3 regions of the Streptomyces sp. NPDC051322 genome follow, and region 1 is predicted to be linked to each of the others. Evidence: predicted binding sites of a transcription regulator. Region 1 holds the regulator's gene; each other region holds the start of a gene.
The links. Region 1 encodes HrcA, which represses chaperone genes, less so after heat shock. Its sites were predicted from a motif close to TTNGCACTCNGNNNNNCNGAGTGCNAA; they were not measured.
Positions count from the first base shown of each region.

Region 2: groL (chaperonin GroEL) is a predicted target of HrcA. The motif match lies at 3,459-3,485, and genes of this name have one in related genera.
Region 3: groES (co-chaperone GroES) is a predicted target of HrcA. The motif match lies at 1,090-1,116, and genes of this name have one in related genera.

Region 1 is NZ_JBFBAK010000001.1:765,901-770,977, reverse strand. Features, by position in the region: gene hemW (radical SAM family heme chaperone HemW) at 1-35, shown strand, start outside; gene AB0436_RS03600 (DUF3097 domain-containing protein) at 130-951, opposite strand; gene AB0436_RS03595 (MBL fold metallo-hydrolase) at 962-1,690, opposite strand; gene hrcA (heat-inducible transcriptional repressor HrcA) at 1,850-2,860, shown strand; gene dnaJ (molecular chaperone DnaJ) at 2,861-3,997, shown strand; gene AB0436_RS03580 (nitronate monooxygenase) at 4,353-5,077, shown strand, end outside.
Region 2 is NZ_JBFBAK010000015.1:18,839-23,915, reverse strand. Features, by position in the region: gene AB0436_RS27580 (lipase family protein) at 1-632, shown strand, start outside; gene bla (class A beta-lactamase) at 685-1,596, shown strand; gene groL (chaperonin GroEL) at 1,711-3,336, opposite strand; gene AB0436_RS27565 (cold-shock protein) at 3,632-3,835, opposite strand; gene AB0436_RS27560 (MoaD/ThiS family protein) at 4,239-4,514, opposite strand; gene thrC (threonine synthase) at 4,579-5,077, opposite strand, start outside.
Region 3 is NZ_JBFBAK010000010.1:150,298-155,374, reverse strand. Features, by position in the region: gene AB0436_RS23420 (class I SAM-dependent methyltransferase) at 1-974, opposite strand, end outside; gene groES (co-chaperone GroES) at 1,265-1,573, shown strand; gene groL (chaperonin GroEL) at 1,687-3,312, shown strand; gene AB0436_RS23405 (ester cyclase) at 3,391-4,086, opposite strand; gene AB0436_RS23400 (hydroxyacid dehydrogenase) at 4,128-5,077, opposite strand, start outside.

The DNA.
Region 1 (5,077 bases):
TGGCGGACGCGGTAGTGCGGGACCTGGTGGACTGACCGCTCCCCGCTTCCCGCTCCCCGCTTGCCCGGGCTCCGCCCCGGACCCCGCTCCTCAAGCGCCGGAGGGGCTGATCATGGCACCTCCACCCGTTCACCCCGCCGTGCCCGTAACAAAATCGATCAGCTCCTCCACCCGCCCCAGCAGCTCCGGCTCAAGATCCCGATACGACCGGACCCGGGACAGGATGTGCTGCCAGGCCGCACCCGTGTTCTCCGGCCACCCCAACGCCCGGCACACCCCCGTCTTCCAGTCCTGCCCCCGCGGCACCGACGGCCACCCCGCGATGCCCACGGCCGACGGCTTCACGGCTTCCCACACGTCGATGTACGGATGGCCCACGATCAGCGCGTGGTCGCTGGAGACGGCCGCAGCGATACGGGACTCCTTGGAACCGGGCACCAGATGGTCGACGAGCACGCCGAGCCGGGCATCCGCCGCAGGGCCGAACTCGGCGACGATCGCCGGGAGGTCGTCGATGCCGCCCAGATACTCCACGACCACCCCCTCGACCCGCAGGTCGTCGCCCCACACCCGTTCCACGAGTTCCGCGTCGTGCCGCCCCTCGACGTAGATCCGTCCGGCCCGGGCCACCCGGGCGCGTGCGCCGGGGACGGCGAGGGAGCCGGACGCCGTGCGGGCGGGGCCCCGGGGGGCCGCTGTGGGGCGGACCAGGGTGACCGGGCGGCCCTCCAGCAGGAAGCCGCGCGGGGCCATCGGGAAGACCCGGTGCTTGCCGAAGCGGTCCTCGAGGGTGATGGTCGGCCCCTCGGCCGTCTTCTCGCACCGGATCACCGCACCGCAGAACCCGGTGGTGACCTCCTCGACGACCAGATCGGGTTCGGCCGCGACCTCCGGGGCGGGCGTCTGCTTCTTCTTCCACGGCGGCGTCAAGTCGGGGCTGTAGCTGCGCATTCGCCAGACGCTACGACAACCGGGAGCGGGCTGCCAGCATCTCGCGCTGGGCCCGGACGAAGGCGGCGTCCACCACGGCCCCGTGCCCGGGCACGTACAGCGCGTCGTCGCCGGCCAGCGCGAGCAGCCGGTCCAGGGCCGCGGGCCACTGCGGGAGCATCGCGTCCGGGCCGGCCTGCGGCTCGCCGGACTCCTCGACCAGATCGCCGCAGAAGACGACGTCGGGACTGCCGGGAACCAGCAGCACCAGATCGTGGCCGGTGTGACCGGGGCCGATGTTCGCCAGCACGACCTGCCGTCCGCCCAGATCCAGCGACAGCTCACCGGAGACCAGGTGGTGCGGCCCGACCAGCCGGGCCACCGCGTCGTCGGCCTCGGCAGGCGGGATGCCGTGGCGTACCGCCTCCTCGCGCAGGGCGGCCGCCCCGCGGGAGCCCCGGGCGAGCAAATGATCGGTGCCCACCGCTCCGTAGACCCGGGCACCGGGGAAGGCGGCGGTGCCCAGTACATGGTCGAAATGCGGGTGACTCAACGCGATGTGCGTCACGCTCCGGCCGAGAAGTTCCGCCGCCCCGGCACGGATCCCGGCGCCCTCACGGGGCGACGAGCCGGTGTCGTACAGCAGCACCGCTTCTCGTCCCGCGATCAGCCCGACGGTCGCGTCCCAGCCGGGCAGACGGCGCCGGCCGACATCCGCGGCGAGGTGTTCCCAGCCGGAGTCTTCCCAAGTGACGTCCATACCGTGACGCTATCGGGAATGGCCGGCACCGGCGCGATAGCGTGACGGGCCGTGCTTGCCAGGGGTGAACCTCACCGCCGTACACTGGGTAGCTGCTGGCACTCGAACGCACAGAGTGCCAGGCGGGTTCCGACGATCGACAACTGGAGGTGTGCGCGGGTGCTCAGCGATCGCAGACTCGAAGTGTTGCGCGCCATCGTCCAGGATTATGTGGGCACCGAGGAGCCGGTCGGCTCCAAGGCGCTCACCGAGCGGCATCGGCTCGGTGTCTCCCCGGCCACCGTCCGCAACGACATGGCCGCCCTGGAGGACGAGGGATTCATCGCCCAGCCGCACACCAGCGCGGGGCGTATCCCGACCGACAAGGGCTACCGGCTGTTCGTCGACAGGCTGGCGGGCGTCAAGCCCCTGTCGTTGCCCGAGCGGCGCGCCATTCAGAACTTCATGGACGGGGCGGTCGACCTCGACGACGTGGTGGGCCGCACAGTGCGGCTGCTCGCGCAGCTCACCCGGCAGGTCGCCGTGGTGCAGTATCCGTCGCTGACCCGTTCCACGGTCCGGCATGTGGAGCTGCTCTCGCTGGCCCCCGCCCGGCTGATGCTGGTGCTGATCACGGACACCGGACGGGTCGAGCAACGCATGATCGACTGTCCCGCACCCTTCGGTGAGACATCCCTGGCGGATCTGCGGGCCCGGCTCAACAGCCGGGTCGTGGGGCGCCGTTTCGCGGATGTGCCGCAGTTGGTGCAGGATCTTCCCGACTCCTTCGACCAGGAGGACAGGGGGACCGTCGCGACGGTCCTCTCGACCCTGCTGGAGACGCTGGTGGAGGAGACCGAGGAGCGGCTGATGATCGGCGGCACCTCCAATCTGACCCGCTTCGGACATGACTTCCCGCTGACCATCAGGCCGGTGCTGGAAGCCCTGGAGGAGCAGGTCGTGCTCCTCAAACTGCTCGGCGAGGACTCGGGCATGACCGTAAGCATCGGGCATGAGAACGCCCACGAGGGCCTGACGTCCACATCGGTCGTCGCCGTCGGCTACGGTTCGGGCGACGAGGCAGTCGCCAAACTCGGCGTGGTCGGACCGACCCGCATGGACTACCCCGGAACGATGGGAGCGGTACGCGCAGTGGCACGTTACGTCGGACAGATCCTGGCGGAGTCGTAAGTGGCCACGGACTACTACGCCGTACTCGGCGTGCGCCGCGACGCTTCGCAGGACGAGATCAAGAAGGCATTCCGGCGGCTGGCGCGTGAGCTCCACCCGGATGTGAACCCTGATCCCAAGACGCAGGAACGCTTCAAGGAGATCAACGCCGCCTACGAGGTGTTGTCCGACCCGCAGAAGAAGCAGGTCTACGACCTCGGCGGCGACCCGCTCTCGCAGGCGGGCGGCGGCGGAGCCGGTGGCTTCGGCGCGGGCGGCTTCGGCAACTTCTCGGACATCATGGACGCCTTCTTCGGTACGGCGTCGCAGCGCGGGCCGAGGTCGCGCACCCGGCGCGGCCAGGACGCGATGATCCGCCTGGAGATCGACCTCAACGAGTCGGCCTTCGGTACGACCAAGGACATCCAGGTCGACACCGCCGTGGTCTGCGCGACCTGCAGCGGCGAGGGCGCGGCCCCCGGCACATCGGCGCAGACCTGCGACATGTGCCGCGGTCGCGGCGAGGTCTCGCAGGTCACCCGGTCCTTCCTGGGCCAGGTCATGACCTCGCGGCCGTGCCCGCAGTGCCAGGGCTTCGGCACGGTCGTGCCGACCCCGTGCCCGGAGTGCGCGGGCGACGGACGCATCCGCTCCCGCCGCACGCTCACGGTCAAGATCCCGGCCGGCGTCGACAACGGCACCCGCATCCAGCTCGCGGGCGAGGGCGAGGTGGGCCCCGGCGGCGGCCCCGCCGGCGACCTGTACGTCGAGATCCACGAGCTGCCGCACGCGGTCTTCCAGCGGCGTGGGGACGATCTGCACTGCACGGTGACCGTCCCCATGACCGCGGCAGCGCTCGGCACCAAGGTGCCGCTCGAGACGCTGGACGCGCTGGAGGAGGTCGACATCCGGCCCGGCACCCAGTCCGGCCAGTCGATCCCCATGCACCAGCGCGGCATCACGCATCTGCGCGGTGGTGGCCGCGGCGACCTGATCGTGCACGTCGAGGTGCTCACCCCGTCGAAGCTCGACCCCGAACAGGAGCGTCTGCTCCGCGAGTTCGCCAAACTCCGCGGCGAGGAACGGCCCACGGGCCAGTTCCAGCCGGGGCAGCAGGGGTTGTTCTCGCGGCTGAAGGACGCGTTCAACGGTCGGTAGGCGCGGCCGGTTGCGCGGCTGGGGGTCCGGGGGTCGTCCCCCGGGGGATGCAGTCAGCCGGGGCAGCAGGGGTTGTTCTCGCGGCTGAAGGACGCGTTCAACGGTCGGTAGGCGCGGCCGATTGCGCGGCTGGGGGTCCGGGGGTCGTCCCCCGGGGGATGCAGTCAGCCGGGGCAGCAAGGGTTGTTCTCGCGGCTCAAGGACGCGTTCAACGGTCGGTAGGCGCGGCCGATTGCGCGGCTGGGGGTCCGGGGGTCGTCCCCCGGGAGAACGGGGCCAACGGCCGGTAAGCCGTCTCGCGGCCGGACGATGATGTCGATTCGGTGTGCTGCGGGGGACGTGGCACGATGCGGTCATGTCCTCCGCATTCGCCGGTCTCTGCCGATATCCGATCGTGCAGGCCCCCATGGCCGGCGGCGCTTCCGGCCCGCAGCTCGCCGCCGCCGTCTCCGAGACGGGCGGACTGGGTTTTCTTGCCGGCGGGTACAAGACCGCGGACGGTATGTACGAGGAGATCAAACAGCTGCGGGGGCAGACCGGTCTGCCCTTCGGCGTGAATCTCTTCATGCCGCAGCCGGAGAACTCCGACCCCTCCGCCGTCGAGGTCTACAGCCATCAGCTCGCCGGTGAGACGACCTGGTACGAGACGCCGCTCGGCGACGCGCAGGGCAGCTCCGACGACGGGTACGAGGCCAAGCTGGCCGTGCTGCTCGACGACCCGGTGCCGGTCGTCTCCTTCACCTTCGGCTGCCCGCCCCGCGACGTCCTCGATTCCTTCGACCGGGTCGACACCTTCACGATCGTGACCGTCACCACACCGGACGAGGCCCAGACCGCGCAGTGGTGCGGCGCGGACGCGGTGTGCGTCCAGGGCATCGAGGCCGGCGGGCATCAGAGCACCCACCGTGACGACCCGCAGACCGACGGGACCGGCATCGGGGTGCTCTCGCTGATCACCCAGGTGCGGGAGACCGTGCAGCTGCCGATCATCGCCGCCGGCGGGCTGATGCGCGGCTCCCAGATCGCCGCCGTACTCGCGGCGGGCGCGGACGCGGCGCAGCTCGGCACCGCCTTCCTCGC
Region 2 (5,077 bases), on a different contig from region 1:
TCCAGTCGTCCTACGCGCCCGACGTCCCCCTGTCCGGCACCTACGCCGGTGCGCCGCCCGCCGATCTGACCACCGTCATGAAGGGCATCGACGGCAGCGGCCTGGCCGGCGCACTCGGCTGGTCGATCAACGGTTTCCTCCAGTCCGACCCGGCCCTGGCCGACTTCGCCGATTCGCAGATCAACGCTGCGGGCAAGGCCGCACTCGCAGATCTGTCCACCATGTGCGTCGGCGACGCGGTCCTCGGCTACGGCTTCAAGAAGAGCTCGTCGTGGACGACCAGCGGCAAGCCCATCTCCGAGGTCATCGCGGCCGCCCCCGAGGTCCAAGCCGTCCTGGACGCACAGCGCATCGGCAAGCTGAAGCCGTCCGGCCCGGTGCGGGTGGCGACCGGCGTGGCGGACGACATCGTGGTGCACTCACAGGTACGGCAACTCGCCGTGGACTGGTGCGACAAGGGCGCGAACGTCACCTACAAGCCGCTACGGCTGCCCAACCTCGGCGACCGGACGCTGATCAACCACCTCACACCGGCCATCGCCGACCAGGGCTCCGCCATCTCCTGGCTGACCGACCGCCTGGCGGGCGAACCGACCGCCTCCAACTGCGCGACGATGCCCTTCCAGCCGTGAGTGACATCATGCGGGACGGTGTGTCCGCCGTCCCATCGCAGGAGGTCCTGTCCTGTACGCACGAGAGGTTCGACGACCTGCCCGTCGTACGGTTCTCGCCCTCGGCGCGGGAACAGCGCTCGCCGCCCTCCCCCTGGACGCGACGGCGTCCGCGGCCCCGGCCCGTTTCCGTGCCGTCGACCGGCGGTTGAGCGACCTCGAACAGGAGCACCACGCCCGCCTGGGGGTGTTCGGCCGCAACCTGCGCACGGGCGAGACCGTCGTGCGCCGTGCCGACGAACGCTTCCCGATGTGCTCGGTCTGGAAGACGCTCGCCGCTGCCGCCGTCCTGCGGGACCTCGACCGGCACGGCGAGTGCCTTGCCGAGCGCATCCATTACACCGAGGCCGACCTGGTCGCCCACTCCCCGGTGACCGGCACCCCCGAGCATCTGGCGGGCGGCATGACGGTGGCGGAACTCTGCGCGGCCGCCGTCTCCATCAGCGACAACACCGCGGCGAACCTGCTGCTCCGAGAGCTCGGCGGCCCCACAGCCGTCACCCGGTTCGCCCGGTCGGTGGGCGACCCGACCACCCGGCTGGACCGGTGGGAGACCGAGCTGAACTCGGCCGAGCCGTGGCGCGTGGAGGACACCACCAGTCCACGCGCCATCGCGACGACATGTGCCCGTCTCGTCGTCGGTCGCGTCCTGAACCGGCCGGACCGGGACCGGCTGACCACCTGGATGCGGAACAGCGCCACCAACGGGCAGAGTTGCCGCGCCGGACTCCCCGCCGACTGGACGATCGCGGACAAGACCGGCAGCGGCGACTACGGCACCAACAACGACGTGGGCGTCACCTGGACCCCGGACGGCACGCCGATCGTGCTTGCCGTCCTCACCACACACCAGGACGCCTCGTCCACAGCGGATTACCCGCTGGTGGCCGCGGCCGCCGGACTGCTGGCGGACGCACTCGGCTGAACGCGCCGCGCCGAAACGCCCGAGGGCGGCACCCCCTGGGAGAAGGGGCACCGCCCTCGGCCGTGAGCCGTAATGCTGTGCAGCCGTACAGCTGTGGAACTACCGAGCCGGGGCTCAGAAGTCCATGTCACCGCCCGGCATGCCGCCCGGGGCGCCGCCGGCGGCGGCCTTCTCCGGCTTGTCGGCGATGACGGCCTCGGTGGTGAGGAACAGCGCGGCGATCGACGCGGCGTTCTGCAGCGCGGAGCGCGTGACCTTGGCCGGGTCGATGATGCCCTCGGCGATCATGTCGACGTACTCGCCGGTCGCGGCGTTGAGGCCGTGACCGATGGGCAGGTTGCGGACCTTCTCGACGATGACTCCGCCTTCGAGACCACCGTTGACGGCGATCTGCTTCAGCGGGGCCTCCAGCGCGAGCTTCACGGCGTTGGCGCCGGTCGCCTCGTCACCCTCGAGCTCGAGCTTCTCGAAGACCGAGGAGGCCTGGATGAGCGCCACGCCACCACCGGCGACGATGCCCTCCTCGACGGCCGCCTTCGCGTTGCGAACGGCGTCCTCGATGCGGTGCTTGCGCTCCTTGAGCTCGACCTCGGTCGCCGCGCCGGCCTTGATGACGGCCACGCCGCCGGCCAGCTTCGCGAGGCGCTCCTGGAGCTTCTCGCGGTCGTAGTCCGAGTCGGAGTTCTCGATCTCGGCACGGATCTGGTTGACGCGACCCTGAACCTGGTCGCTCTCACCGGCGCCGTCGACGATCGTGGTCTCGTCCTTGGTGATGACGACCTTGCGGGCGCGGCCGAGCAGGTCCAGACCGGCGCTCTCGAGCTTGAGGCCGACCTCCTCGGAGATGACCGTGCCGCCCGTGAGGATGGCGATGTCACCGAGCATGGCCTTGCGGCGGTCACCGAAGCCCGGGGCCTTGACGGCGACGGACTTGAAGGTGCCCTTGATCTTGTTGACGACCAGGGTGGAGAGCGCCTCGCCCTCGACGTCCTCGGCGATGATCAGCAGCGGCTTGCCGGACTGCATGACCTTCTCGAGCAGCGGAATGAGGTCCTTGACGCTGCCGATCTTGGAGTTGACGATCAGGATGTACGGGTCGTCGAGCGACGCCTCCATACGCTCCATGTCGGTGGCGAAGTACGCCGAGATGTAGCCCTTGTCGAAGCGCATGCCCTCGGTGAGCTCCAGCTCCAGACCGAAGGTCTGGGCCTCCTCGACCGTGATGACGCCTTCCTTGCCGACCTTGTCCATCGCCTCGGCGATGAGCTCGCCGATCTGCGTGTCGGCGGCGGAGATGGAGGCGGTCGAAGCGATCTGCTCCTTGGTCTCCACGTCCTTGGCCTGCTCGAGCAGGGCAGCGGAGACGGCCTCGACGGCCTTCTCGATGCCGCGCTTCAGGGCCATCGGGTTGGCACCGGCTGCGACGTTGCGCAGGCCCTCGCGGACCAGCGCCTGGGCGAGGACGGTCGCGGTGGTCGTACCGTCACCGGCGACGTCGTCCGTCTTCTTGGCGACTTCCTTGACCAGCTCGGCGCCGATCTTCTCGTACGGGTCCTCGAGCTCGATCTCCTTGGCGATGGAAACACCATCGTTGGTGATCGTGGGGGCGCCCCACTTCTTCTCGAGGACGACGTTGCGGCCCTTCGGGCCGAGGGTGACCTTGACGGCGTCGGCGAGCTGGTTCATCCCGCGCTCGAGACCGCGCCGTGCCTCCTCGTCGAACGCGATGATCTTGGCCATGTGAAGTGGTCCTCCCGGACAGGGTGGGATGCGTCAGACCTGGCGGCGCCCGCGACGGACGGCCTGCCTGCCTGGTGGTTCCTTGCCCCACCCGGCCTGCGGGCCTCGCCAACCCGGTCTTTCTGTCACTCTCACTGGGAGAGTGCTAATGCCAATGATTAGCACTCGACCCCCACGAGTGCAAGCGCCTCCGGATGATCCGGGCGGCGCGAGGCGGACGCACGAGAGGCCCGTACCCCGGTGTGGGGTACGGGCCTCTCGGCGTGAGTGCGTCGGTGGCCGATCGCGCCGAGAATCAGACGGCGAGCTTGACCATGTCCGCCTGCGGACCCTTCTGGCCCTGCGAGATCTCGAACTCCACTCGCTGACCTTCTTCAAGGGTGCGGTAACCGTCCATCTGAATCGCGCTGTAGTGGACGAAAACATCCGCACCACCGTCGACCGCGATGAAGCCGTACCCCTTCTCCGCGTTGAACCACTTGACGGTGCCCTGAGCCATCCCTAACTCCCCTATTACTGGCCCTTGCACGGACCCGCACTTCGCGGGACCCGGGGTCAGACCTTGCGCCGGAACGCGTCGACCGCGGCTGAATGTATCTGCCCAACTGCCCTCTGCAACAGGGCAATCGGACGAGAAATCTGTGCGTGACCGAACGCCCGAATGGGCAGATTTTCGCAGGTTCCCGGGCAAGTCGGGCCGGGCAAAGGGCACTTACGCCACAAAAGGTTTCACTTTTTGTCCGCATCTTGTCGCGTCCTCATATGCACTTGGCATGAGCAGCGAAGGGGACTACCCCAACTGTACCGCGCTCAACCGCATGGAATTACCCCCTCCGCTTCTGGCCCGGAGGGGGTAATCAAGGGTGCGATCGTGGCGCAGGACGGGCGCCGTCGGAGGGCTGTCAGCCGCCGGCGACGGCCGGAATGATCGAGACGCCGGCGCCGTCCGGCGTGGCGGTCTCCAGGCCCTGCTCGAAGCGCACGTCGTCGTCGTTGACGTACACGTTCACGAAGCGGCGCAGCTTGCCCTGGTCGTCCAGGACGCGGGCCGCGATGCCGGTGTGGTTCTTCTCCAGGTCGGCGATGACCTCGGCGAGGGTGCCGCCCTCGGCGACGACCTCGGCCTGGCCGCCGGTGTACGTGCGGAGGATGGTGGGGATGCGGACCTTGACGCTCATGCGGATTGCCTTCCGGGAGACCGGCCGTCCAGGAGACCGGGGAGTGTGCGGGACGGGACGGGGTTCAGCTGGTGGCCAGGCCGGCCTCGCGGAACGCGTCCAGGGTCGGGCGGATCGTCGCGGTGGGGCGTGAGGTCTCGGCCACCGCGTCCAGGGTCTTGAGGCCGTCACCGGTGTTCAGAACGACGGTGGACAGCGCCGGGTCGAGCAGACCCGCCTCCAGCAGCTTCCTGGTCACGCCGACGGTCACCCCGCCCGCGGTCTCCGCGAAGATGCCCTCGGTGCGGGCCAGCAGCTTGATCGCGTCGACGATCTGCTCGTCGTTGACGTCCTCGACCGCGCCGCCGGTGCGCCGGGCGATGTCCAGGACGTACGGGCCGTCCGCCGGGTTGCCGATGGCGAGGGACTTGGCGATCGTGTTCGGCTTCTGCGGCCGCACCACGTCGTGGCCCGCCTTGAAGGCGGTGGAGACCGGCGAGCAGCCCTCGGCCTGCGCGCCGAAGATCCGGTACGGCTTGTCCTCGACCAGGCCGAGCTTGATCAGCTCCTGAAGACCCTTGTCG
Region 3 (5,077 bases), on a different contig from region 1:
GGGAGTTCGTCGGTGATCTCGTACGCGGTCGCGTACGGTGTGGCGCGCAGCTCGTCCGCCGTGATGTAGGCGATCGTCTCGTCGATCAGCCCGCCGTCGAGCTCTTCGGCGACCTCGGCGACCAGGTGCGCCCGGATGACGGCGCCGTCCGGTTCGTAGAGGTACCGGCCGACCTTGCGGGGCGCGGGATCGGGCAGGCCGCGTCCGGTGAGGCTCGCACCGGACGGCAGCAGGGTGGCGCGGCGCAGTCCCGGCCGGGTACCGAACCAGAGCACCGCCTCCTTGACGTCACCGCCGTCGGAGATCCACTCGGCCTCGGCGGCCCGGTGGATCATCTCGTGCGGGATTCCCGGCGCGATCTTGATGGCCCCGGTCGCCGCATGCACGGCGCCCACCGCCCAGGAGAGCGGCGGGGAGTACGCCTCGGGGTCGAAGATCCGGCCCCGTCCGCCACGCCGGGCCGGGTCGACGAAGACCGCGTCGTACGGGCCGGTGTCGATGTCCGCGACGTCCGCGCACCGGACCTCGATCGACTCGCCCAGGTCCAGTGCCTCCGCGTTGGCCCGTGTCACCGCGGCCGTCAGCGGATCACGGTCGACCGCGAGCACGGAGATCCCGGCCCGGGCCATCGCGACCGCGTCTCCGCCGATGCCGCAGCAGAGATCGGCCACCCCGCGCACGCCCAGTGCCGAGAGACGCCCGGCCCGGTAGTCGGCGACGGACTTACGGGTGGCCTGCTCGACCCCGTGCGGAGTGAAGAACATCCGGTACGCGTCGTCCGCGCCGAACTTCGCCACCGCCCGCTGCCGCAGCCGCGCCTGGGCGAGCGCGGCCGAGACCAGCTCGGTGGGGTGCGAGCGGCGCAGCCGGGTGGCGACGGCCAGTTCCTGCGCCGGGTCGAAGTCCCGCAACGAGTCGAGCAGGGCGGAGCCCTCGGCGGTGAGCAGGAGCGAGAAGGCGTCGAGGTCGGTCACCCGTCAAGTGTCTCAGCGCCGGTGGAGCCCGCTCGGCTCGGCGTGCAGAACCAGGCGGCAAGCGGTTCCACGCCATGCCGAAAGGGTGCTGACGCGGCGACACCGACGGGCGGCATTGGCACTCCGCTTGACCGAGTGCTAATCGCCGTCCTAGTCTCAGTTCTGGCACTCCCCACGGGAGAGTGCCAAACATGGCGACGGGCCGGTCCGGCACCCGCGACGACGGATTCATCCGGTCGCCACCTCAAACAAGTTCACCCCGTGAGATCTCCGAAGGGGGAGACCGGATCGTGTCGACAACCAGCTCCAAGGTTGCCATTAAGCCGCTCGAGGACCGCATTGTGGTCCAGCCGCTCGACGCCGAGCAGACCACGGCCTCCGGCCTGGTCATTCCGGACACCGCCAAGGAGAAGCCCCAGGAGGGCGTCGTCCTGGCCGTGGGCCCGGGCCGCTTCGAGAACGGCGAGCGTCTTCCGCTCGACGTCAAGACCGGCGATGTCGTGCTGTACAGCAAGTACGGCGGCACCGAGGTGAAGTACAACAGCGAGGAGTACCTCGTGCTCTCGGCTCGCGACGTGCTCGCGATCATCGAGAAGTAATTCACCTGCGCGTTTCCTGATCTGCGCCCCTGGCTCCGCATCTGCTGTGTTCGCACACCGAGTGGCGGGCGCCGGGGGCGCAGTTCGTTTTTTGAGAGGACTGAATCAGCTCCATGGCGAAGATCCTGAAGTTCGACGAGGACGCCCGTCGCGCCCTCGAGCGCGGCGTCAACAAGCTTGCCGACACGGTCAAGGTGACGATCGGCCCCAAGGGCCGCAACGTCGTCATCGACAAGAAGTTCGGCGCCCCCACCATCACCAACGACGGCGTCACGATCGCCCGTGAGGTCGAGCTCGACGACCCGTACGAGAACCTCGGCGCCCAGCTGGTGAAGGAGGTGGCGACCAAGACCAACGACATCGCGGGTGACGGCACCACCACCGCGACCGTGCTGGCCCAGGCGCTGGTCCGCGAGGGCCTGCGCAACGTCGCTGCCGGCGCTTCGCCCGCCTCCCTGAAGAAGGGCATCGACGCCGCGGTCAAGGCCGTGTCCGACGAGCTGCTCGCGACCGCCCGTCCCATCGACGACAAGGCCGACATCGCCGCCGTCGCCGGGCTCTCCGCGCAGGACAAGCAGGTCGGTGAGCTCATCGCCGAGGCGATGGACAAGGTCGGCAAGGACGGTGTCATCACCGTCGAGGAGTCCAACACCTTCGGCCTGGAGCTCGACTTCACCGAGGGCATGGCCTTCGACAAGGGTTACCTCTCGCCGTACATGGTGACCGACCAGGAGCGTATGGAGGCCGTCCTCGACGACCCGTACATCCTGATCCACCAGGGCAAGATCGGTTCGATCCAGGACCTGCTGCCGCTGCTCGAGAAGGTCATCCAGGCCGGCAGCTCCAAGCCGCTGCTGATCATCGCCGAGGACGTCGAGGGCGAGGCCCTGTCGACCCTGGTCGTGAACAAGATCCGCGGCACGTTCAACGCCGTCGCGGTCAAGGCCCCCGGATTCGGCGACCGCCGCAAGGCGATGCTCGGCGACATGGCCACCCTCACCGGTGCCACGGTCATCGCCGAGGAGGTCGGCCTCAAGCTCGACCAGGCCGGTCTGGACGTACTCGGCTCCGCCCGCCGCGTCACGATCACCAAGGACGACACGGTCATCGTCGACGGCGCCGGCAAGGCCGACGAGGTCCAGGGCCGCGTCAACCAGATCAAGGCCGAGATCGAGTCCACGGACTCCGACTGGGACCGCGAGAAGCTCCAGGAGCGCCTCGCGAAGCTGGCCGGCGGCGTGTGTGTGATCAAGGTCGGCGCCGCCACCGAGGTGGAGCTCAAGGAGAAGAAGCACCGCCTGGAGGACGCCATCTCCGCGACCCGCGCCGCGGTCGAGGAGGGCATCGTCTCCGGTGGTGGCTCCGCTCTGGTGCACGCCGGGAAGGTCCTCGAAGGCTCCCTCGGCAAGGAGGGCGACGAGGCCACCGGTGTCGCCGTCGTCCGCCGCGCCGTCGTCGAGCCGCTGCGCTGGATCGCGGAGAACGCGGGCCTCGAGGGCTACGTCATCACCGCGAAGGTCGCCGAGCTCGGCAAGGGCGAGGGCTTCAACGCCGCGACCAGCGAGTACGGCGACCTGGTGAAGGCCGGCGTCATCGACCCGGTCAAGGTCACCCGCTCGGCGCTGGAGAACGCCGCGTCGATCGCTTCGCTGCTGCTCACGACCGAGACCCTGGTCGTCGAGAAGCCGGCCGAGGAGGAGCCCGAGGCCGCCGGCCACGGCCACGGCCACTCGCACTGAGGCCTGGCCGCACCGGCTGACAAGCCGCAGAAGGCCCCTGTCCTCCACCCTCGGGTGGAGGACAGGGGCCTTCTGCGATCAGCCGAGCGCGCCGAGCTGACGCATCAGGCCCAGCACATCGTGGTGCCACCAGCCTTCCTGGATCTTGCCGTCCTTGAACCGGAAGATCGTGGTGCCCGTCATCGTGCACTGCTTGCCCGTGGGGGCGATGCCCATGAAGTCGCCCTTGTGGATGCCGGTCAAGGTCCACAGCGTCGCGACGTCGTCCCCCTCGCAGATCTGCCGGTCCAGGCTGACGGTGAAGTCGAAGGCAGAACGCCATCTGCTGACATCGCTTCGCAGACCGTCGCACCCGATCACGGTGTCCTCTTCCTTCAGGATGTCGTGGTCGGCATAGTCGGCCGCGAACACCTCGTCGATGGCGTCGAGATTGCCGCCTGCGGCAATCTCATGGAAGAACCGACGTGACAGCTCTTGGTTCAACTGTTCGTCGCGCACCACATCGAGGTCGGTGAAGGTGGGCGTTCCGTCGCAGAGCTCCACCATTTCCTGGAAGATCCGGTCGGTCTCCGGCAGCTTGGAGTTCGCCACCGCCTCTTCGTACGACGGAAATTCGACGATCTCGACGTAGTGTGCGCCGTCGGAGCGGTCCTTGCCGATCAGACTGTGGGTGGCGGTCCGCCTGCCCTTGGTCTGTTCGACCCATTGGTCCATGAGGCGGTCCATGTCGTCGAACCGCTCGGTCTTGCAGTCGACTACTTGTACGAATTTCATGGCATCTCCCGGTCTCACGATTTGAGTGGGATAGTCCCAGTCTAGGCGGATCGGGTCAGGTCCGTAGGCAGCACCGGATCCGCGAAGGGCCGACCACGCGCATACCGCTCGAGCTCGTCCAGCGCCTGGTCGGCCATCCGGTGCAGCTCTCCGCCGAGCGATCCCGCGACATGGGGCGTGAGCAGGACGTTCGGCAGGTCGTACAGCGGTGACCCGGCGGCCGGGGTCTCGGGCTCCGTCACATCGAGCACGGCGTGCAGGCGGCCGCTCGCCAGCTCGGGCAACAGCGCCGACTCGTCGATCAGCGAACCGCGCGCGGTGTTGATCAGCGTCGCACCGTCCGGCATCGCGGCCAGTTGACGGACGCCGATCATGTGCCGGGTCGCCGGCAGTTGCGGTGCGTGCACGGTGACGATGTCGCTGCCGGCGCACAACTCGTCAAGCCCGGCCGGCCGCACACCGAGGGCGCGCGCCTCGGCGACGTCGACGTACGGGTCGTAGAGCAGCACCCGCAGGTCGAAGGGGCGCAGCAGTTCGATCAGTCGGCGGCCGATCCGGGACGCGCCGACGACGCCGACGGTGCGACGGTAGTTGCCCGCGCCGTCCAGTTCGTCCCGCCAGTCGTGCTCGCCGCGCACCGCGCGGTACCGGTGCGCGGATTGCAGGACGCGCTTGTTGGCCAGCAGGATGGCCGCAAGGGTGTATTCGGCGACCGGCAGCGCATTGGCCGCGGCCGCCGATGTGACGGTGATGCCGCGCTCCCAGCAGGCGTCGGTGATGTGGTGCTTGACCGATCCCGCCGCGTGGACCACGGCGCGCAGCCGCGGAGCGGCATCCAGGATCCGGGGGGTCAGCCGGGTGGCACCCCAGCAGGTGAAGAGCACCTCGGCCCCGGCAAGGGCCGCGGCGACCTCCGGGGCGGGGTCCGCCAGGTCGTGGGCGACCAGTCGGCTGTCCGTACGCGCCAGGGCGGTGAGCCGGACGTGGTGGC